Regions from separate parts of the Zhaonella formicivorans genome, predicted to be linked through region 1. Evidence: a T-box and tRNA genes for the amino acid it is inferred to sense, from the RefSeq annotation. Region 1 holds a T-box; the other holds one or more tRNA genes.
What was found. A T-box is a leader RNA that pairs with one kind of tRNA and senses whether it is charged. The one in region 1 lies ahead of thrS (threonine--tRNA ligase), so its partner is inferred to be a tRNA-Thr.
Positions count from the first base shown of each region.

Region 2: it has a tRNA-Thr gene. The T-box ahead of thrS (threonine--tRNA ligase) is inferred to sense a tRNA for this amino acid. The anticodon was not compared.

Region 1 is NZ_CP085524.1:581,399-593,474, reverse strand. It holds gene EYS13_RS02880 (TrmH family RNA methyltransferase) at 1-427, opposite strand, end outside; gene EYS13_RS02875 (potassium channel family protein) at 431-1,081, opposite strand; gene rplT (50S ribosomal protein L20) at 1,407-1,766, opposite strand; gene rpmI (50S ribosomal protein L35) at 1,798-1,995, opposite strand; gene infC (translation initiation factor IF-3) at 2,034-2,546, opposite strand; ribosomal protein L20 leader region at 2,602-2,723, opposite strand; gene thrS (threonine--tRNA ligase) at 2,838-4,742, opposite strand; T-box leader at 4,895-5,113, opposite strand; gene EYS13_RS02850 (DUF445 domain-containing protein) at 5,193-5,801, opposite strand; gene ytxC (putative sporulation protein YtxC) at 5,983-6,861, opposite strand; tRNA gene EYS13_RS02840 (tRNA-Val) at 7,019-7,095, opposite strand; gene lipA (lipoyl synthase) at 7,232-8,101, opposite strand; gene lpdA (dihydrolipoyl dehydrogenase) at 8,119-9,501, opposite strand; gene EYS13_RS02825 (GltB/FmdC/FwdC-like GXGXG domain-containing protein) at 9,594-10,334, opposite strand; gene EYS13_RS02820 (NAD(P)/FAD-dependent oxidoreductase) at 10,334-11,599, opposite strand; gene EYS13_RS02815 (4Fe-4S dicluster domain-containing protein) at 11,687-12,076, opposite strand, start outside.
Region 2 is NZ_CP085524.1:846,903-858,978, reverse strand. It holds gene acsB (acetyl-CoA decarbonylase/synthase complex subunit alpha/beta) at 1-666, opposite strand, end outside; gene cooS (anaerobic carbon-monoxide dehydrogenase catalytic subunit) at 694-2,712, opposite strand; partial or broken gene EYS13_RS04220 (IS110 family RNA-guided transposase) at 3,218-4,499, opposite strand; gene EYS13_RS04215 (ATP-binding protein) at 4,626-5,399, opposite strand; gene EYS13_RS04210 (ABC transporter substrate-binding protein) at 5,651-6,610, opposite strand; gene EYS13_RS16200 (UPF0236 family transposase-like protein) at 7,116-7,853, shown strand; gene EYS13_RS16195 (UPF0236 family transposase-like protein) at 7,829-8,515, shown strand; tRNA gene EYS13_RS04200 (tRNA-Pro) at 8,754-8,830, shown strand; tRNA gene EYS13_RS04195 (tRNA-Glu) at 8,847-8,922, shown strand; tRNA gene EYS13_RS04190 (tRNA-Asp) at 8,923-8,998, shown strand; tRNA gene EYS13_RS04185 (tRNA-Thr) at 9,001-9,075, shown strand; tRNA gene EYS13_RS04180 (tRNA-Tyr) at 9,083-9,168, shown strand; tRNA gene EYS13_RS04175 (tRNA-Gln) at 9,175-9,249, shown strand; gene EYS13_RS04170 (YkgJ family cysteine cluster protein) at 9,556-10,287, opposite strand; tRNA gene EYS13_RS04165 (tRNA-Leu) at 10,419-10,506, opposite strand; gene EYS13_RS04160 (cell division FtsA domain-containing protein) at 10,626-12,076, opposite strand, start outside.

The DNA of each region.
Region 1 (12,076 bases):
CACCGGCTGCCGCAGCCGTACGGATAATAGTCCCTAAATTGCCAGGATCCTGAATGCCGTCGGCTACGACCAGCAATTGATGCGAGGATAAGAGTAGTTGCTCCGGCGTAAAATTTTTTTTGTGAGCAACCAGCAAGACCCCTTGCGGGCTCTCCGTAAGCGCCAATTCGGCAAAAATTTGGGCCGGTACCTCGCATATTGGTGTCTTTTCACTGAAAGAAGCAACAACCTCCTCAACTTGAGCGCTCGCTTTAAAATCCGTGGAAACCAACACCACCTCTAATTGAAAGTCGGCCTTTGCTGCTTCTTCCAGGCTCCTGAAACCTTCCAACAGAAATAAACCCTTTTCCTCCCGGCCCTTTCGATGTCTTAAAAGTTTAACCAGTTTTACGTACTGGTTTTGTCTTGAAGTAATTCTTTTAACCACCAACTACTTTTCCTCCAGATGCTTCAGTCCCTTACGTGTCCCAATGACCACCGCAACATCACCCGGTTCAAAAACTGAATCAGCCCCAGGGCCCGGTATTAGACACCCTCCCGGCTTTTTAATGGCAATAACTGATATACCGTATTTTGCCCTCAAATTCAGATTTCCTAAGGACTTACCATGCATCCTCTCCGGAACTACAATCTCCTCAATGCTATAATCAGGCGTCAACTCCATGTAATCCAAAACATTGGAAGTTGTTAAAGCATGAGCCAGGCGATTTCCCATATCCCGCTCCGGATATACTACTTTGTCTACACCGATCTTCTCCAGTACTTTACCGTGGAGTTCATTGACCGCCTTGGCAATAACAGTCTTAACCCCTAAATCTTTTAATATAATAGTTGCTAAAATGCTTGCTTGTATATCCTGCCCGATTGCTACAATCACTACATCAAAATTGCGTATTCCCAAAGCTTTTAGCGCCTCTTCATCAGTAGCATCGGCCTGGGCTGCATGTGAAACAATCTCTGAGATTTGCTGTACTCTCTCTTCCGAGGAATCGATTGCCAGCACACTATGACCAAGGTTGACAAGGGTTTTGGCCAGGCTGGTGCCAAACCTTCCTAATCCTATTATGGCAAATTCCTTCATGCTAAAGACACTCCTACAAAATCGTTTCTAATTTCATGTTCAAGCTCCAAAAGTAGAAAAGTTCAAATACGAGACTTATTTATTATTGTACCCTAAAATTAGAATCAAGCAGTAAAGAAATTAAAAAAGCTTGGCTTACTCGCCTCTAAATAGCTAAAGAAAACTTGGCTTGCCCCAAGCTTATAAGCTTGCCAGAATTTCTAGCGTTGTGCTTGCACAATGCGTAAAATTCCAATCCTTTAGGACCGGCGGAAGCCTAGTCGCCCTTATGCGCCGTGAAATTTATACTTTCTAAATAGCCAAAAAAGTGACTAAAAGTCACTTTTTAGGCGTTTAATTTTTCTTTTGCTACGTTAACCAGCTTACCAAAGGCTTGCTGGTCATGAACAGCTAATTCAGCCAGCATTTTTCTATTGATCTCTACTCCTGCTTGTTTTAATCCATTAATCAGGCGGCTATAAGATAAACCGTTCATTCTGGCAGCAGCATTGATTCTGGCAATCCATAATTTCCTGAAATCGCCTTTCCGTTTTTTGCGATGAGCATAAGCATAAGATAATGATTTTAAAACCTGTTCATTTGCAGGTCTGAAAAGTTTAGATTTTGCTCCTCTATAGCCTTTGGCCAGCTTAAGTATTTTTTTATGTCGACGATGGGCTGTAACTCCTCTTTTTACGCGAGCCATTGTTGTTCCTCCTTAACTTATTCGATATTTTTTATGAATATGGTAATAATCTAACAAGTCTTTGCTGGTCAACTTTGTTAACGACTGTAGTCTTTCTTAAGTTGCGTTTTCTTTTAGGCGATTTTTTTTCTAAAATATGGCTCTTAAAAGCATGGGCTCTTTTGAATTTACCGCTTCCGGTTACCTTAAACCTTTTAGCAGCGCCCTTATGGGTCTTCATTTTTGGCATTTATTTTTCCTCCCTTTGTACTTCTAAAATTATGATTACTAGTCTTGTTTCGGTGCAAGAATCATGGTCATATTTCTGCCTTCAACGTTTGGTTGTTTCTCCACTACAGCTATATCGCTTAACTGGTTAGCTAGTTTGGTACATATAGCTTTGCCAAGGTCAGCGTGGGAGATTTCCCGCCCCCGGAACATGACGGTAACTTTAACCTTGTCGCCACTTTTTAAAAACTTGGCGGCATTTTTCGCTTTTACCTGAAAGTCATGTTCTTCAATACCCAAACGGAATTTAACTTCTTTTACATTGATTATTTTTTGATTTTTCCGCGCCTCTTTTTCCCGTTTGCTTTGCTCATAGCGATACTTACCGTAATCAATGATGCGGCAAACAGGCGGCTTTGCAGCCGGAGCTACTTCGACCAAATCCAAACCTTTATCCTGGGCAATCCTTAAAGCTTCTTTGACCGGCAGGATTCCCAATTGCTCACCGTCAGTATTGATCAGTCGAACCTCGCGAGCGCGGATCTCTTCATTAACTCTTAAATCCTTACTAATAATTTTTCACCCCCAATTATTTAAAAGCCCTTTTGCCTCCATACACCAGCGTCTAGCAAATAAAAAAAAACGAATGGCATAAACCATCCGCTAAAAAGCTGTGAAACTACAGTACTTGTAACCAACCTTATGAGCCCGAGCTATAAGGTGAGAAGCGGATAGCTTCTGCTTGTTGCGAGTAGGGCAGAGATAATATACCCAACTTGACTATTCAATTCTTTGTAATTATAGCAAATACTTTTGGTCAGATCAATATGAAATTAAATGCTTACGAATGGCTTTAAAATTATTTTACTCCTTTTCTGCCACTTCTTTGCTTAATAAAGTGACAAACTCCTGAACAGGTACGGCACCTGTATCACCAACGCCTCTTTTTCTTACGGCCACCGTTCCTTCCGCCATTTCTTTATCACCTACAACCAGCATATATGGAACTTTTTCCATTTGGCCCTCCCGGATTTTATAACCGATTTTTTCATTCCTGGCATCAACTTCCACCCTAAATCCCACTCTTTCCAGCTGTTTCTTTACATGATAAGCATAATCCAGCTGGCGGTCAGTAATTGGCAATATTTTGACCTGAACCGGGGCAAGCCATGCGGGAAAAGCGCCGGCATAATGCTCGATTAAAATACCGATAAACCGCTCAATACTTCCGAAAACTACTCGGTGAATCATTACCGGGCGATGTTTCTGCCCGTCTTCGGCAATGTAAGTTAAATCAAATTTTTCCGGCATCTGAAAGTCAAGCTGGATAGTGCCACATTGCCAGGTTCTACCTAACGAATCTTCAAGGTGAAAGTCAATTTTGGGACCGTAGAAAGCGCCATCTCCTTCGTTGACAATATAGTCCATTCCTTTTTCTTCCAAAGCCTGGCGTAAAGCTTCAGTTGCCTGCTCCCAAATTTCTGCAGAACCCATTGCTTTTTCAGGCTTTGTAGAAAGCTCTACATGATATTTAAACCCAAAAATATTATAGAATTGATCTACCAAATCAATGACATTTTTAATTTCGTCCGTAATTTGTGAAGGCAACATAAAAATATGAGCATCATCTTGCGTAAAAGCCCTTACTCGCATTAAACCATGGAGTACTCCTGATTTTTCATGTCGATGCACCAAGCCCATCTCTGCCAGGCGTAACGGGAAATCCCTGTAGCTATGCTGCTCAGTTTTATAGACCAGCATTGCACCCGGACAATTCATGGGCTTAATGGCAAAATCCATTTCGTCAATCTTGGTAAAATACATATTCTCTTTGTAGTGATCCCAGTGACCGGATCTTTCCCAAAGGGACCGGTTAAGGATAATTGGCGTCCTGATTTCCAAGTAGCCCCATTTACGGTGTTCCTCTCTCCAAAATCTTTCCAACTCGTTACGTAAAACCATCCCTTTGGGGTGGAAAAAAGGGAAACCCGGCCCTTCTTCCTGCAGTGAAAAAAGTCCCAGCTGAGCCCCCAGTTTGCGGTGGTCACGTTTTTTAGCTTCTTCTAATTTATAGAGGTAGTCATCCAGCTGAGATTTTTTTAAGAATGATGTTCCGTAAATCCGCTGCAGCATTTTATTTTTTTCGCTGCCCCTCCAATAAGCCCCAGCTAAACTCATGAGTTTGATAGCCTTAATTTTGCCGGTAGACGGCACATGGGGGCCTGCGCAGAGATCGGTAAAGTCTCCTTGCTGATACATGCTGATCACGGCGTCCTCAGGCAGATCCCTGATCAATTCCACTTTATATTTTTCTCCCCGCTCACTGAAGAAGTCTAAAGCTTCTTCCCTGGAGACAACCTTGCGTACAAAAGGATAGTCCTCTTTTATTATCTTTTGCATTTCAGCCTCAATAGCAGCCAAATCTTCTGGTGTAAAAACATGTTCCGTATCGAAATCGTAGTAATACCCATTGGCTATGGCAGGGCCGATCCCGAACTTCACATCGGGAAAAAGATGCTGCACTGCCTGTGCTAAAATATGCGCGCTGCTGTGGCGGTATGCCCACTGCCCTTCCTCATCTTCAAAAGTTAAAATTTCCAAGTTGCCATTTTCGGCGATAGGTGTAGATAAATCCACCACTTCACCGTTCCATTTAGCTACTATAGCCTCTTTTCCCAATTTAGGACTGATTTGGGCAGCAGCCTCTCCCATGGTAGTTCCAATAGGGAATTCCCGGACTGACCCGTCTTTTAGAGTGACTTTAGCTATCGACATTGCAAACAACCTCCTCTAGACTTTGGTAATAAAAGAGCATAGAATAATGCTAAACCAAGGAAGTTTTTTTTGTTACTCGTAAAGGAAAGTGATAAATTAAGGAAGAATATACTTTCCTACTTGTAATAAAAAAGCTGCACGCCTCGCTAAGAGACGGCAGCACCGCGGTTCCACTCTTGTTAGAAAAAGACTGTCTTTTTCTCCCTTTACTCTTTTAACGCCAGAGCGCGCCGGAACATACTAAAGTTTCCGTCCCGGAACTCCAGGGTGGTCTTCAACTGTACATGCCTGGGGAAACTTCCAGCCGAGGTATCCCCTCTCTTGAGGCATTAGGAACAGTTTACTCTCCCTTTCATCGTAACCTCATTATGAATTTATTGGGCTTGTAGCATAGTTAATTATAATTATAACTGTAAATAATTATAGCTCTCATAAACAGCTATGTCAAATGCCCGGGAAAAGCTGCATTAAAAACAATTGCCCCAGTCCAATCAGAAAACCGAGAATACCGCCCAAAACCTCGATGTGACGCAGTTCCCGGCGCGCCAAGCTCAAAACAAGGTTTTCCAAGCTTGACCAATCCATCTGCATTATTTTGTTTTCTACAATCTGGGCAAAACTCAAATGCTCCCTGATCTCCCCGGCCAATTCAGTGGAAAATTGGTTAAAAAGTCCGGGGGCTTCACGGCTAAGAATTTCCGTAATGACCGATGCTAAAATGTCCCGCAAGGATACCGGTATAAGGGGAGGCAGCCGATTGAGAACTGCTTGCCTGATGAGCGGTACTATTACCTCTATAACTTGTTGCTGAATTTCTTTAGCTTTTAAATGCTCCAGAATATCCTCCAGGGAAATTAGCTCCTGTTCTATTACTTTTCCCAAGGTTTTCGCAATTTCCTCTTTTCTTTTCGGAATCAACCCTTGAACGGTGTAGTTGATTAGGGGAATTTTCCACGGCTCATGAGGTCTGAAAATTAATTTTATTGCTAAAACATTGGTAATCCAACCAATTACCGCACCGAGCAAAGGTATGGAAAGATAAGTAAGTTTCATGATTTGCCCCTCTTCACTATTATATTTAGCAATATAGCAAATTTAGAGGCTATGTGCAACCTTGAGCAGTGTGGATTACCAGGAGAGGAACTAAAGCATTTATGCCTAATTTATCACAATATTTATGCGAGTATAATTTCATGGATGACAACGAAAAAGGCCCTGCACCAGAGCCTTTAAACTAAGTATTTTTTTTCTGATTTGAACTCAAACACCTGCTGCAGCCGGGACAAATGGTAACTCTCTCGCCAAAAACACTTTTAATTGTATTGACTGTACTTTTTACTTTGTTTTGGTCTGGCAGGTGCAGCACGATTTGTCGCGGAGCAATAGTAATGAGCGTGCTGATGAGCAGATCTTCGTAATTTATATCTCCTTCCGGCAAATCAACTATAAATCCCTCTAAGTATTCGTTGGTGATGATATTTTCATTGCCATCGTACAATTGAAAATAGCCTGATGGTTTTAAAAGTACATTCACCTTTTCAACCCTGGGTTCCTGAATTTCAACAAAATAGCGCAGTAAACGAATAAACTCATTATACTCTTTTTCCATTAAAAAATCGTCTACCGCCTGGTCTACAGCTTCTTCCAACTCATTTAGATATTCTTTAAGCCTAAATTTGATAAACCCGTCTAAAATCAAGTCATCGTGGGACTCCAGATAATCCACGATTTTTAATAGTATCTTATTTTTTCTTGGTACCTCATCTTCCCGGGCCAAAATCTCCTGAGCCCGTTCCAGAATGTTTTGACGTTCTTCCTCGTTGAAATAGTAATAATGGTTTTTCACTATTCCCCTAACCAGGTGTTCTTCCCATCTGGCTACAATCACTTCTGAAATGACTTTAGCGATGTAGTGCTTTAAAAGAATATGGTCTGGGCAAGTAAGTGCCTTATTGTCTTGTGACATATTGCATCCCAGAAAGGTGTAATCTCCCCTGGCTTTTTCCTGAAGATTTATATTCACACCTTCAGCCTGCAACAACTTGAACTCATCATCAAGTCTATTGCGGATGAAATCGATGTGTTTTGAACTGGCAATAGAAATCTGCGACATCGTTTTCACCCCTTTCTCCTGGTACTATTATATGTGTGGGATATTATTTGTATACAATTGGGAAATACTTTGATCTATTTTCAACAACCCTAGGTTACCGGTAACAGCTATTATAAACAAAAAAACACGGGTATAAAACCGTGCTAATCCCTTTTTATGGTGGGCCTATCCCGACTTGAACGGGAGACCTCTTGCATGTCAAGCAAGCGCTCTAACCAACTGAGCTATAGGCCCATATTATCTTGTTCGGCAAAAGCTACTTTTATATTATGCCGCGTGACAATACTTTTGTCAAGGGCTGCTGGGCGGAAATTATTAGCTATGATATAGCAAAAGGATAGCGCCCGGGAATGAACCCAGGCGCTGTTCGTTACGAGCTTTGCATCATATAAAGTTCCGAAAACTCCCTGGCATTAAAAGAGCTACGCACAAAGGGAGCCGAAGCTACATATTTAAAACCTAAACTTTCGCCAATAGCCTTATACTCAGCAAAAGTTTCCGGGGAGACATATTCATGTACTTCTAAATGCCGGCGAGACGGTTGGAGGTATTGGCCGATAGTGACTATATCACAGCCAACAGACCGTAGATCTTGTAATGTCTGCAAGACTTCCTCATTGCTCTCACCCAACCCAACCATAAGTCCTGATTTAGTGAAAATGCCAGGACCATAATGTTTTACTCTGTCCAGCAAATTCAAACTGCGCCGGTAGTCCGCCCGCGGACGAACTGACGGGTAAAGCCTTGGGACTGTTTCAATATTATGATTAAAAATATGGGGCTTTGCTTCTGTAACTGTTTTAATTGCAGTCTCATCGCCTTTGAAATCAGGGGTCAACACTTCTATGACCGCTTTAGGCAGTTTTTTCCGGATAGCAGTAATCGTAGCCGCAAAATGCCCTGCACCTCCGTCGGGCAGATCGTCCCTGGTTACAGAAGTTACTACTACATGTCTCAGGCCCAGCTGCTTAGCCGCTTCAGCCACATTTTCAGCTTCCTGGGGGTTGACAACTGCCGGATGTCCTCCCTCCACGGCACAAAAACGACAGTTTCTGGTACAAACGTTGCCAAGGATCATGAAAGTAGCAGTCTTATTGGCAAAACACTCGCCCATATTGGGACAGATAGCACTCTGACAGACAGTGTTGAGCCCCAGCTTCTCCAGTATCTCTTTCGTTGCGGCTATATTGGCTGACGCAGGCAGTTTTCGTTTCATCCACGCAGGGAATCTAGACGGCATATAAAATCCTCCAATTATTAGGCATGTATAGTCTTTCCATGAACTCCTTCTGCAGCTTCCATTAAAGTTTCAGCCAATGTGGGATGGGCATGGATTGTTGTTGCTAATTGTTCCGCCGTGACCCCCATGCGAATAGCCAGAGCCGCTTCGGCAATAAGGTCCGTAGCATGAGGCCCTAAAATATGGACACCTAAAATTTTGTCGTTCTCAGCATCGGCAATAAATTTAACCAAACCATCGGTTTCACCGATACATAGGGCCTTGCCACTGGCTTGGAAAGGAAATTTACCTATCTTAACATTTAAGCCCCGGGCTTCCGCATCCTGGCTGGAAATACCTACGCTGGCAACTTCCGGTGATGTAAAAATACAGCTTGGGACCACAGAGTAGTCCATAGCTTTTTTCTTTGCGCCAAAAATATTTTCCACTGCAACTATACCCTGGGAACTGGCTACATGGGCAAGCTGAATTTTGTTGGTTACATCCCCTATAGCGTAAATCCCAGGAACATTAGTTTCTAAGTATTCATTGACCAGGATTTCACCTTTGGGCCCTAGAGCAACCCCTGCTTCCTCCAAACCTAAGCCTTTGGTATTGAAAGTCCTGCCAATTGAAATTAACACTTTTTCCGCAGTGATTTCCTCACCACTTTCAAGCACAGCCACCATGCCGTCATTTGCTTGGCTCACCGATTTAATCATGGCGTTGGTCCTAACAGTTATGCCTTTTTTCTTAAGAATAGTTGTTAACCTTCGGGTTAACTCCTGGTCGATCAAAGGTAAAATAGAAGGCATAGCTTCAACAATGGTCACTTGGGTTCCCAGCTCGGCAAAAATGGTGGCAAATTCACAGCCTATTACCCCTCCGCCAATTACCAGTAAACTCTCGGGAATCGCCTCTAATTCCAGAGCCTCATTGCTGGTGATTACAGTTTTCCCATTATACCCCAAAGCGGAGATCAAAGCCGGCTCGGAGCCGGTTGCCAAAATAATGTTTTTCGTCTCCAAAAGTTCAGTAGTACCATCAGCTTTGGCAACTTCTACTTTACCGGCTCCTTGAAGTTTAGCAGTACCGGTAATTAAGTCAACTTTATTCTTTTTAAATAAGTAATTTATACCGCCAATCAACTGCTTAACTATAGCATCTTTTCTGGCCATAATTTGGCTGAAATCCACACTAAAACCATCAACCTTAATGCCAAAATCGGCGGCATGTTTTATATTGGCCAAGGTAGACGTACTGGCTATTAAAGCTTTAGTAGGTATGCATCCCCTGTTAAGACAAGTTCCGCCCACCGCATCTCTTTCCACTACAGCAACCTTAGCTCCCAGTTGGGCTGCCCTGATAGCAGCAACATAACCCCCTGGGCCCCCTCCGATTACGATTAGCTCGTAGCTCAACTACAACACCCTTTCTTTAATCCAGAGGCATTTTTTGAACTTTAGAAAAATTATACCATTGGGGTTAGGCAAATTCAATAAAACCGGATGAATTACACGCCCGCATATAGATTGCCGTAAGGCCTTTTGTTAAACGGAATCAATTTACTGAATTTGGTGCTGAGGATTTCATCAGGATCCCCGCCGAAATAGGCACAATACTTGGTCACATATTTTCCCAATACTTCATAGTCTTTTTGAGCCATTTCAACGCTTTTGACTTCCTTGCCTAACTTGTAGTGTTCAACTTCCCCGCGGATATACATTACGCCCCCATGCATGCCGGTGCCGCAGTATTCCCCCACTATTTCCTCACCGTCTTTCAGGTTAAGTCCTAAAAGTATCAGCACTCCTCCGGCCATATATTCCCCGAAGAAATCGCCGCCTTTACCCCCAATGACAATAGCGGGCACTTTGTCTTTATATTCTTTCATGTGGATGCCGACCCGGCACCCCACGTTATCCCGCACGTAGATTTCTCCGCCCCGCATAGCGTAACCGGTAGTATCTCCTGCGCTGCCATGGATCACAATTGTGCCGTCGTTCATTGTATTGGCAATAGCATCCTGAGCGTTGCCGTTAACGATTAGAGTAAGGCCGTCCATATAGGCGGCCATGTCATTGCCAGGCGTACCATCGATGGTTATTCTCTGCTTACCGCTTATTCCCGTGCCGATATACCTCTGCCCGTTAACATTTTTCAAGAAGATCTCCTTGGCGCCGTCGAGTAAAGTCTGACGGATATTCCTGTTTAAGTCGGCGTAATAAATTCCCTTAGCATCAATATTTACCATCAAGCCTCCACTCCCTTCAACATACGGCTTTTTCTCAGCTCCTCCGGCAAGTGGATATAGCCGAAATTATCATTCAACAAATCTTCCTTGAATGTCTCCACATTAACTTGCTGGCTGATCAAGCCGGTAAGTATACCTGCCCTGTCCACCTTATTTAAAAGAATAAAGCCGGACACTATATTATCCTTTAGCACTATTTTCCTGTAAGCAGCTTTTTCCGGATCAATATTGGCCAACACTTCATAGCTATCCCCTTGCGGAGCAATAATTCCTGAGGTCAGCATGGGCAGCCCGAAAATCTCAATAGCGTTCATGGCAAAACCGCCGGTGTAGCTCACATGATGGCCCGCCATATTCAGCCCTGCCGTTTCCCCTTGCCTGTAGGCATTGGGCAGGATGGGCAGAACCCTTTTTTGTCCATATACCAGATCGTACCCTTCAGCAACGTCACCCGCGGCATAGATATGGGGAACATTGGTCTGCATGTAAGCATCAACTACTATGCCCCGGTTTACTTTAACCGGCGAATTTTCAACCACTGCAGTGTTAGGCTTGACACCAATGGCAAGAATTACAAAATCGCAGTTTATCTGCCGGCCGTCTTTTAAAGTTACACCTGTGACATGGCTTCCACCCTCTATTTTTTGTACGGTGGTATTCAGTTCCAGCTTGATTCCTTGACCGGTTAAATGCTTTTGGACAATTTGGCCTGCTTCTTCATCTAAAATGGCGCTGAGCACCCTGTTCGCCAATTCTACAATGGTTATTTCTACGCCCAGCTTGGCCAAACTTTCGGCGGCCTTGAGACCAATTAAACCGGCACCGACAATAACCGCTTTTGCGCCTTTTTTTGCAACCCCTTTGATTTTCTTGACATCATCAAGTTTGATAAAGGTATAAATGCCCTCTTTGTCCAACCCCTCTATAGGCGGGATAAAAGGGGTTCCCCCTGTGGCTATTAAAAGCTTATCGTAAGGAATTTGTTTTTCGTTTGCCAGTTGCACAGTCTTCCTTTCCGGATCGATTGCAACTGCTTTTTCACCTAACAAGGCCGTAACCTTATTTTTCTCATAGAAATCTCTTTCCCGATAGAGCATTTTTTCCTCTGTAACTTTTCCGGCCAGGTAATAGGAGATTAAAGGCCGGGAATAGGTATGATAAGGCTCATCGGAAATAAGGGTTATTTTCCCGGTCTGATCTATTTTTCTGATGCCTTCAACCGCCCCGACAGCAGCAGCCGAATTCCCTATGATTACGTAGTTCATGTTATTCCCCCTCTTCAACAATCAACAGTATGTGATAGTTCCAAACCGCCTCGCAAACTGGGGAGTAAGGACTGGCGACTGGTGACTTTAGTTGTCCCGTTCTTCAAAAAGCAGAGCCCCGTTAGGACAGTGCTCTACGCAAGCGGGAGTTAAAGCTGTCTGGCTGCACAAGTCGCATTTGGATGCAACTTTATGACCTGACTCATCTCTTTTGATAGCACCGAAAGGACAAGCAAGGATGCAAGTCCAGCAGCCCACGCATCTCTCTTCATCATTTGTGACAATCCCTGTCACCGGGTCCTTCCGCATAGCCCCGGTAATACAGGCTTTAGTGCAGTATGCATAATCGCAATGCCGGCACTGCAGGGCAAAAGAAACTGGCCGTTCTTCTTCCACAATTACCCTGGGCAAAGGGCGATTGGTATCCTTTTTGAATGCCTTAATAATATCGTTTGGATATTTGGAGTGGGCAACCAC
Region 2 (12,076 bases), 270 kb from region 1:
GGCCCGCAAAGCATAATTTGCGGCATGGACAACCTGTGTAAAGTTACCTACGGGAAATGCAATATAATCAATTCCCAGCTTTACATTTTCCTCCAGCAGCTGCTCTATGATTTCGTCGCTTAGAAACAGCATCATACCCTTGCCCATTAAATCATCCACTAACTTTTTCGCGGCTTTGCTGTCTTTAGCCCTTCCCAGGATCACCGCCACACCGGGAATTGTCCAGTCAACCATTTTTATGCCATACTTCCGTAACACCGGATCCCCCAAAAAACCTGTCCAGGGTTCAACAGCCATGGAGTCCTTTCGCAAATACCTTATTGCTTCAATAATTTCAGCTGCATAAAGTGTAGCTTCACCAGCAAGCCTGGCATTTTCAAAATTCAGTTCGGACCTCACCTGGTGACGCATCCTGTTTAAAATTGGCACTAACTGTCCGAGTTTCGTAACTTCTTCCCCGCTGAGGGAGCGAATAACAGGCAGGAAGTATGCCGTATCAGGGTAACCAATAGCGGCATCTTCGCCATACAGACGTATCGCTTGATTTAAAAGAATTTCAGCATAACTGGTAGCTATCACCGCTCCATCATAAACCTGCTGAAATAGTTTTTTCGGCTCTTGACCCGCTACTATAGCGCCTTCGTAAATCTTATCAAAATCACTCATGCTTCTCCTCCTTCCCATTGGAACAAATTAGTAAGCCTTGCTCAAATCAGTGCCGTATTTAAGAGCTGCTTCGCGATGTACACCGAGTTTCCAAGTACGGTATTCAAGGGCGCTAAGCAGTTTTTTGGCAGCAACTTTTGGATCCGTTTCAAAGATAAAGTAACCACCAAATACATCTGAAGCGATTTGGGTTGCAATGCCGTAAATCAATTCACTGCCTTCAATGGGAGGCATAGTGCCAACATGGGTCGGAATTCCCATGGCAACATTCCAGGAACCAATTGCCACAGCCTTTTCACTCATCGCCTCAGGAGCTGAAGCAACAAACGGCACTTTCGGTATATCCACGCCTAATTGGTTAGCCATCATGGTATAGATATCCACAACTCTGCTGTTGTCCACACAGGAACCCATATGGAAGATGAGCGGCAATTTTTCGGTTAAATCATTGCTTTGGTTTAACCGGTATAAGAACTTTCTTAAACCTGGCCCGGCATATTTTTCTACTGCTTCAGGATCCAACAGTCCATGCTTGGCAAATGCCTGTGCAGAACAACCGGTAGCCAGTAAAAGGACATCTTTTTGAGCCAATTCTTTAGCAATTGTTAAGTGATTATAATCCTGGTAACCTTTTAAATTATTACAACCGCATAGGAGTGCAACACCTTTCAATTCTCCGGATAAAATGGCTTCTGTTACAACTTTGATGGGTTGATCTGGTTCAAGGCTGGCTAACAATTTTAGAAAGGCTTCTGTACTAAACCCTGCAACAACCTTATTTTTTATTTGCGGGATGTTAACTGAATTTGGATTGCGTTCTGTGAAGGCATGAATGGCTAATCTAATTACTTCTTTAGCAATATCCAAAGCTTTGTCTTCGTGGAAAGCAAAATGGTAAGCTCCTGGAATTTTTACGTGATGCTGGGTAGTGACTATTTTTGTATGAAAGCATTCTGCCACTTGCCTTATAGAAGGCATAATACATTGTAGGTCAACAACCATTGCATCTAAAGCGCCTGTCATAATGGCCAGTTCTTGGGAAGCAAATGAGGTAACCAGTGGTACCCCTTGGCGCATTAGTACTTCATTACCGGTACAGCATATACCGACAAGATTAATGCCCTTAGCACCAGCCTTAACAGCTTCCTTTTCCATTTCTTGGGCAGCTTTAACCATGATTTCACTTAGCAAGGGGTTATGGCCGTGTACTGCAATATTAACTTTGTTTTCATCTAAAACACCTAAATTAGCTTCAGAGACTACCGGTTGGGGTGTCCCAAAAATAATATCAGAAAAATCTGTTCCGATGTGTTCACCGGCATAGTCCGATAATGCAACTTTTAGGCCGTGGAAAATTAAGTTTACAGGATCGGCATCCATACCCATATGTGTACCGCTGATTAACTCCACGATATTACCATTGATACTATAAGGCATAATGTTATGACTTATAAATTTTTCGTTACGTCCCTCTGTAACTGTTGTTTTTACCCAAGTAGCAGGTACTTCATCATCTAAACGACTGTAATCTTCAAGGGCAGCTATGGCCAGTTCTTTAGCTATTTCTAAATCTGATTTATCTTTAGTATCAATACCAATTCTTTCGGCAACCTTATACAACTTCTCTTTGTCTACAATACTGTAATCGGGGGCTTTTCCCTCAGCTACAGCGAATAATGCCTTGGCAATGTGCTTGCCGTGATCGGAATGAGCTGCAGCCCCTCCGGCTATTAGTCGGACCAAATTCCTAGCCACTATGGTATAAGCGGAAGCGCCGCAAATTCCTTTACTTCCCGGCCCATAGCCAGGCTTAACCCGGCAAGGCCCTTGCAGGCAGATTCGACAGCATATGCCCTGGTAACCAATTTTACACTGTGGTTGTTGAGCTAAAAAACGGTCATATGTGGTAACCACATCTTTCTTTTTTGCCTCTTCAAGCATGGCTAGCGCTGCAGGGTCCACAGTACGTTCTCTAATCTTACCCTCAACTACTCTGGGAGCATCAGAGGGTTTAGAAGTATGAGTTAAATCCCTAAATCTTGGCATAAATTAACCTCCCTCTATAATCTTTAATTTTCTTTGAAAATCTCGCTTAATCTTAGATTTTCATTTGTACAAAGTCAATCCTCTTGGACAATATGCCTATTTTTGTATATATCTGGATTAACAAGTGTATACCGACAGAATATGCGTCTTTTAAACGTATTTCGGCCATGTAATCCACTTGTTCTCCGGTGGCAAACCTCCCATGTCTCACAGGGTCTGTGCCCCTAAATTCCTTCGTACTGCCTGCCCATGAGGTGGATGTCAGCCTTGCTCCTTTGCTGGGTCAAATGCCCTTATGGATAAATTTCAACCTGACTATTCCGGCTCGCTTTGTCAATGAACGTAATCTTTAATTAAGCAAGGTTTTTTTACATTTCCAGCACCGCTTGATTGCTTGTTACATTGCAGGAGTTTGACTGTCAAGGGGCCGCGATAGCGGCGACGCAGTCTTTACCCTTGACTGGCAAACGGATGAAATGTAACATTGTCAGTTGCGGTGCGCTTTTTAGGCGGCTTCCTGTAATTCTTGCCTTCTTATATCACTCATCATTTTTTGTGGGTCATAAGCTACGCCTTTTCTCAGTAAGGTGTAAAATATCCTTATGAGCTTACAGCATAAGAGTACTAGCGACTGTTTCTTTTTGAGCGGGTTCTGTGGCCTTGTTGTGTAGTACTGGTGTAGTTCTTTAAATTCGTTGTTCTTAGCCACTATGGGCATAATCCCTTGAAATAACAACGATCTTAGCCTTTTTCGCCCTCGTTTGCTAATAGTTGTTTGGCCCTTATGCTTTCCTGAGCTATTTTCTTTCAGGCTTAGTCCCGCCAGCTTCTGTACCTGCTTTGGATGTTCAAACCTTGTAATATCCCCTACTTCAGCTATAAACCCTGCTGCTGCTATGAGGCCTACTCCCTTGATTTTTAGCATTTCTTCAATACCGGGAATCTGCATGGCTAATTCTTCTATTAGAGCCATTGTCCTTTCATATTGCCTCTGCAGCATTTCATATTCTTCTAGTAGTGTGGCAAGTTCATTTTGAGCTGCTCTTAATCCTTCTCGTACTCCTACTGATATCTTTGCTGCCTCAACTAGTTGGCTGGCTCGTCTAACTCCAACAGCTCTGCTGATTTCTTTTCTCCAGCTGGCAACTATGCCTTCGACGCCTTTTTCAAGTACTTTATCCGGTGTTGGAAACTCTTTTAGCGTTACTATTGCTGCTTTGCCTTCCCAATCCCCAAAGACTCTGTTGAACTCCGGGAAATATATGCTTATCCAGCGTTTAACTCTGTTTCGGATGCTGTTAAGCTGCTTCACTAATCTTAAGCGGGTTTCCATTGCATTTCGTAAATCGCTGTAAATTCCTTCGGGAATGTACGGTTCCATGTATCGACCGTCTTTTACCAGCATGGCAATGGTTTTGGGTCCTTTCGGTCATTTTTGGTCGGATTATTATCATCAATTCTTTGCTTCGCTTTACGTGAAACGGATTCACTAGTACTATTTTCAGCTGGTGATCCTTAAGATGCTGGGCAAAGGTAAACCAATAGTGTCCCGTAGGCTCCATCCCAACCATTACCTGCTGCTTCTGCTGTTGTTTTGCCACACTTTTTACCCACTCAGAAAATGTCTTGAAGCCGTTGTTGTCATTATTGAATTTTAGTAGCTTAGCTAGTTCTACGCCTCTGTAATCGAAAGCTCTGGCGTAATTTGTCTCGCTAGCTACATCTACACCAATGATTAAAGTCTTTTCTGTTATTTGCAAAATTCTTGAGTTCTGGTTATACTTCATATTGAGTACCTCCTCTGTTATTTAAGGGTCGCTAGTTAATCGACACCTCGACACCTCGTATGTTAACAGGAGGTACTTCTTTTTTCAAAGCTCATTTTAATTCATTACAGGAATGCTCCTTGTCTTTTAGATTTGGATTACTTGCTTTTCTGCTACCCTCCTTAATAGCAATTCTCCTAACCCCACTATCGCCTGTGTTAACTTTTTGTTTTGTACTACTTCCCCCCTGGACTCTTTCAACACTTCTTCTTCATAGTCAATAACTAAAGCCAGATTTGAAGCAAAGTTTTGCTTCAGAAACTCATAATCTGCAGAGCAATGGACTTTATTCCCTATGAATTGTATATTCTTAATCCCCAGCTCTTCCGCCAATTTAGCAATAACCTTGGCTGATTGTACACTTGTCTTGGTAGGTTCTGTCACAATTAACATCAGATCAACACCTTCAGAAGTGCCTCTGGTTAAATGCTCTATACCCGCCCCCATGTCAAGGATTACAATTTCTTTCTTCTCCAGCAAAAGGTTGGAAATAACAGCACGCAAAACGGCATTTTCTCGGCAGTAACATTCCGTCCCTCCGCGTTTTAACCCGCCCATTTTCAAAAACTTGATATTTTCTTTTTGTAAGACATATTTTGCAAGCAATTCATCTACATCGGGGTTTAAAGTGTAAAAAGCCCCCTTCCCACCGCTTTGTGCCAAGATATCTTCCCGCATTTCCACCAACGGTCTAAGCTTAAGTATCAATTCCTCGGGAAAACCTAAAAAGTATCCTAAACTCAAATCAGGGTCAGCATCAACAGCAAAAACAGTAAAACCTTCTTGAGCAAAATATTTGGCTAATTCTGCGGAAACGGTTGTTTTACCAACCCCACCTTTTCCTGCTACAGCAATTTTCATAAGATCACCCCATTTGAGTTATTCGAATAATTGTAAATAATTGAATTTTCGATATTGGATTAAAAATTCCTTTTTATTCTTTATAGGAAATAGAAATTAAAGAAATTACTGTAATTAATAATACGACATCAACTTAAACATTCCTCTTGTGAATGTGAATATTATCACATATTTTTCTAAAAAAAATCAGATCTTCCTTTTCGTAGCTTTTTTCAGTACATCTTTATGCATTTCCCAATCCATCTGGGCTGCTACGGCAGAATTTTCGCCTTAGCTGTCAGGGAAGGCGGTACTTTTATTCCTAATTCGTTTGCAGTTTGCCAGTTTATAAAAATATCATTATCCCTGCTGCTTTCGACGCCCAATTGGGCAATCTGCTTTTCTTTTTTTAATAATTTCACAGCCATTTCCCCTGTTTGTCGGCCCAATTTATAATAATTAACTTCCACTGCAGCCAGTGCTCCTTGTTGCACACCAGCAGCCTCTCCCGTAAAAACCGGTTTTTTGGCCAGTTTTGCCCACAGCAATATTTCATCCAACCCGGAATTTACAGTCTTGTCGGTAGGAAGATAAAGCACATCAATCTCACCCAAAAGATTTTTGGCTGCATGCACTGCTTCCATGTCGTTTTCAACTTCTTTGGTAATTATGGTCATGTTATAGTCTGCCACACTTTCCCGTAACCTTTCAACCTGCAACGCAGCATATCTTTCCGCTTTGTTGTAAATAATTCCTATTGTCTTGGTTTCCGGAAGCAGTTCCCGCAGCAATTGAAGCTGCGCGCAACCAGTGGTAAGATCTGTGACGCCGGCAATTAGCCTTGCTGAATTATTTAACTTTTCTTCCAGCCCGGCACCTACAGGATCGGTTACAGCTGTAAACAGAACTGGGATACGGTTCTGTGAAATGGCAGCTCTGGCGCTTGGCGTAGAAATAGCAAGGATTAAGTCCGTTTTCTCCTTAGTAAATTTATCTACAATATATCTCGCTTGTTCTTCATCTCCCTGGGCATTTTCATAGCTGATCAAAATATTTTTGTCCGGTTCAAAACCACTCTCTTCTAAATAGTCCATAAAACCTTGCCTGGCAGCATCTAAGGAAGGATGTGACACAATTTGTATAACTCCTAGGGTTGTTTTTTTCTCCTGACAGTTGCCAAGAAGAACTAACGCAATAACAAAAAGCGCCAGCCATAGTCCTTTTTTTAACATAAACCATGTCCCCCCAAAAAAGCATCCTCAGTTAATTCTACTGCGCTTTAATCCAAACAATTCCTTTTATTGAATTAAGGTTCTAATAATTCACAGCAATCTCCAGCTCTTTAAGGACCTGGAGTTGTAAATAAGCCGTGCTGTCAGTAACTATTTTAATCATTTTTTTTCATACCTCACTAGTCAATCGATTCTCCTACGAGAATAATGTATAGTTTTTTTAAGTGTCAAGCATCTTTCTCTAAAATTACATGCTGAGTTTATGAACATTTGCCTGCTTGAGAAATAAATAAATAAAGTCCTTTATTTATTTTCTAAAGAATTTTCTAAAGGATTCTTAGGATTCTAAAGGATTCTAAAGAATTGAAATACCAGCTGTTAGTGTAAAATTACTGTAGGATACCCTGCAGGAAAAAAAGGGCAGGGGAAAGAAATAAGACCTCACCGTCTGGCGAAAGACGGAGCCTTAAGCCCTAAGGCAAAAAGACTCGAGAGGTGAGGTCTTATGGAAAAGATAATTCAACACTTATGGGATAAATTCCTGCTGGTTGGGGAAAACGTAATTGAGGCTTTAGAGAGAAAAATCACATATCCGGAGTTGGAAATCAAGGTTAAAGAGATCCTTAACCAATTGGGAAAAGACATACTGAAGATGGTCCTGGAAACCCAGGATGCTTATCTGGTTGAGCACCGGGAAGAACGTCCCGGTTGGGTGGTTGAGCGGCGTCAAGAAGAGAAACATGTGGTCACAGTCTTTGGAGAAATGAGCTATCATCGTACCTACTTTTACCATAAAGAAACCCAATCCTACGCTCATTTAGTTGACGACTATGCCGGATATACACCACACATGCGGGTGGATGCAGCAGCTAAGTCCGTATTGGCTGACATGGCTACCGAACAATCTTACCGTCGTAGCGGCAGAGGGCCGGAGCAGTACGGATGGGGAGAAAGTTTGAGTGGACAGACAGTCAAGAATACCATAGACAGAATTAAAGTGCCCTTGAGTAGCGATGATATAATACCTGCGCAAAAGCGAAGGGTGAGGATTTTGTACATAGAAGCAGACGAGGACCACGTAGCCCAGTGGGGAAAAAAGGGACGGATGCAAATACCGTTGATCTATGTACATGAAGGAATAGAAAAAGCAAGCCGGGGTAGGAACCGGCTCCGGAATGCCCGCTATTTCAGCGGACCGTACAAGACCATTGACGACTTATGGTTTGCTGTCCTGACTATATAGAAAAGCAATATGAACTAGACCAGATAGAAAGGATTTATATAAACGGGGACGGAGCAGCGTGGATTCGCAGCGGAACAGAAATAATACCCAAGTCCATATTTATACTTGACCTCTTCCACCTGAGCAAATATATAATAGCCGCTGTAGGCCCTGAGCCCAAACTACAAGCAGCCCTTTGGGAACATATAAAGCGCAGTGACTTGGAAAAAGTAATGGTTGTATTGGATAAAGCCCAAAAACTCCGTCCAGAGCGCCAGAAAGCGATTACAAAAACGAAGCGGTACATTCGGGGGCAGTGGGATGGGATAGAAGCGCGTAACCGATACCGTGAAGAAGTGCAGGGATGCAGCGCAGAAGGACACGTAAGCCATATACTATCTGCCAGATTAAGCAATCGGCCAGGGGGATGGAGCAAAGCAGGAGCCGAACAAATGGCCAGCCTTCGGGCAGCCAAAGCCAACGGGTTAAATATAAAGGAAATATACCTGGCCCAGCAAAAACAACCGGTAAAAGCGTTACAGGTAGACGCAGAAAAACTAAAAAGGGCCAAGAGAACAATCCAAAGGAACGTGGCAATAGAAATGATTCGGAATATGCCCATCCTGAAAGGACCCCAGAGTCCATTGACCAAGGCCCTCAGGGCACTAGCCGCTACTGCATAGACCTGTGCTAAGGGCAACCAGAAATAATATGTATCTTCATAGTAAAATATTAGCAATACAACCATATAATTCAAAAATTAATCAAAAAATATCAGGCAAATTTACAACGAGGCTACCGCTCTGAACCGGATAGGTGAATTTTTTTCGTAAAAAATCCTACAGTTACTTGACACTATCATACCAGCTTAAAAATGTTGACACAAAAAAAAATATTAGCTATAATAACACTTGTCGTTGTCGGGGCGTAGCGCAGCTTGGTAGCGCATCTGGTTTGGGACCAGAGGGTCGGGGGTTCAAATCCCTCCGCCCCGACCAGTAGACAAAATAATATGGCCCGTTGGTCAAGTGGTCTAAGACACCGCCCTTTCACGGCGGTAACAGGGGTTCGAATCCCCTACGGGTCACCAGGAGCCGTAGTGTAGCGGTTAACATGTCGGCCTGTCACGCCGAAGATCGCGGGTTCGATTCCCGTCGGCTCCGCCAACGCCGACGTAGCTCAATGGTAGAGCAGCTGACTTGTAATCAGCAGGTTGCGGGTTCAAATCCCATCGTCGGCTCCATTTTCATGGAGAGATTCCCGAGTTGGCCAAAGGGGGCAGACTGTAAATCTGCTGGCAATGCCTTCGCTGGTTCGAATCCAGCTCTCTCCACCACTTGATTGGGGCGTAGCCAAGCGGTAAGGCAGCGGATTTTGGATCCGCCATGCGTTGGTTCGAATCCAGCCGCCCCAGCCATAACCATAAAAAGAACAAAACACCTTCGCAAGGAAGGTGTTTTGTTCTTTTTTGCTTTATCGCTACACTGATACATAAAAAAACGGGAAATTTAGCAAATTAAGCGATGTTAGCATTTAAACTACAAATAGGATGGTGTAGCAAGCATGTCTGAACAAAAAGATTACCAAAGCAAAAATGAAAAATCAGGACCTAGTGTTCTTAGGGAAAAAGACTGTGAAAACTGTATGGAATCCGACTGTCCAGTCATTAACGGTTTATGCTAGTCAAAACTGAAGGCAATAAGTCTTGGTGCTGCACCAAGACTTATTGTTGTTCTATAAGCTGTTTTAAAACCATCCTTCCCTGTTTTTCATAAGCATCCAGAAATTGTTCTTCGCTTAATTCTTCTAGCAGGTGAGGTTCACTAAACCGCTCCAGAAACCATTTTCCCATAGCTAAACAGTATTTCACTTTCGTTTTATCGTTTATTCCGGAACAAGTTAAATCCAAACGGGCCCCGTCAAAATCATAAACTATTTTAAAGAACAGTTTATATTGCTTGTCGCTTATAGTTTTAAGTTCATAGCTTTGTAATATTTCTTCCATAAAATCATAGTAGAGTTTGCTCATTTCCAGATAAGTTATCGCCTCAGATGCTTCCAGCCAGCTATTAAGGTTCCACCGGCATCCTGTTAAAAGGCCTTTGCAATATAAACTCATTTGTAAAACAAAATTTTCTTCGCTGCGGCCTACCGGAAATAGCCGGCATGGCAACGGCCGGTAAGGATGGATCCGGCATTTTTTGCCCCGTTTGAATAAACACTCCCCTTTTTTCACATGCTTTAAGACAGGCAAAAACCAACCCGTATCCTGCAGTTTCAAGAAAAGCACATACTGGGGGATAAATTCGTGAGTTGGCAGATTTAAACCGGCTGATAAGCGGATTATATCGTAAGGGGTTAACTTGATTAACATCTCATTGCAACAATTGCCGCACATCTTACAAACGAAGTTAAAATGCTCCCCATTTTGCAAAACACGTTTAACTTCCTGCATAATTTTTCCCTCTTCCGTTTGCCTGCCGAGCTTGACCATTATAGCCCTAAAAATGCTTAACTGCACAAACAAGAAAATAGTAAACAAAAGTAAAAGGCCTTAGGATGCACAAACCTAAAGCCTCTACTTACTGGTGCGGCAGAAGGGACTTGAACCCCCACCCTGCTAATCAGGACTAGAACCTGAATCTAGCGCGTCTGCCAATTCCGCCACTGCCGCATTTCTTTAACCAGAACATTATTCATTATAACATGAAATCAGGATTTGTCAAACCTTCAAAATTATTTTTTTCTATTTTTGTTCAATTTAGTTCAAGATATTTTCTGTTAGTCATCATTTTACTTCCAGTGCAGTTCAACATCATCTTCATATTTTAAAGCTGTAGTAAAACCCGCCTCTTCCCCATTCACTTTCATGACAAGAGTTCCTTTCTCCTTTTGGGCCATTAAATCAAAATCCAGCAAAGCAAATAAATCCGACAAAATTGGCGGTGTTTTTTTAGGCCACTCAAACTCCATGTTTTGTCCATTTAAAAAGATTTTAAAATTAGCCCGCGCTGGATCGGTATTTCCACCGGTTTTAACTTCTAAAACATCCCCTTCCTGTAGCAAAGTGCTCATGTCGGCATTTTCTCCGTTTACTTTTAGGACAGCAATTTCTTCATGTTTATAACCCAATAAAGTTAGTATCTCCCCTAGCCGGTTCACAGTGTGGTACTCTATTTTGCAATTATCCTCCAAAAGGAAATCAGCATCAGCAGCTCTGCCGTTCACTTTGACCTGCGGCTTAACATGAATTTCTTGGTCATTAACCAAGATCCGCAGCGGATTTAAATTTACGACCTCTTTCAAAGTAGCTATGCGGTCCTTGCCATCCACTGCAGGAATAAATTTAATCTGATCTCCTTTTGTGATGTTATCCTCTAATTTACAGGGCCGATCATTAAGAAAGATCTGGGCAGGAGTGCCTTTGTGCCCGCGTAAAAATGTTAACTGGCCGTTAATTTCTACAGCCAAGGCTTTGCCAGGCTTACCATAGAGATATTTTAAATTAATGCCTGCAGCAATCAAGGCATCTGCTACAGTTGATTTTTGATAAGTCGCCAGTCTTACCGGTCTTTGATTTACCCCAACTTCCATAAACCTAAAACCTAAATTCTTTAAACCGCTAATCGCAATACCTAAGGGAGTGATCATTTGCGGCACACTTAAATTGTTGATTTTGCCTTTTATTCCTTTGAGAATTTCTTTGCCTTTGACTCCAATGCGGTTGGCGGGCAATTCCAGGTGCGCCGCAATTTTCGCGATTAAGCCGGGAGTGAGGCTGCCTCCGCCAACACAAATTACCGCCTGCGGAGCTCTCCCATTTACCTCCAAAAGCGCATTGGCTATTTGTTTTGCAAGGTCATCCACTGTATCGTCTATTACCTCTTTCACCTTGTCGGTCGGTACAGTATGAGCATTGCCGAGTACATCATGAAAACGTATTGTTTTTTTACTGAGTCCTCTTTTGACCTTTTCGGCAGTTTGAAAATCCAGTAAAAAAACCTGGGCTATTTTTTCTGTAATTTCATCCCCAGCAACAGGTACCATGGCATAGGTCTTTACAGAACCATCGGAAGTAATGGCAATGTCTGAAGTTCCCGCACCGATATCAATCAGCGCCAGATTCAACTGGCGCATATTGCTTGGTATAGCCATCTCCGCAGCCGCAATTGGCTCCAGGGTCAAACTCCGCATTTTTAAACCCGTGCGTTTTAGAACAGCAAATAAAGAATCAATAACCACCC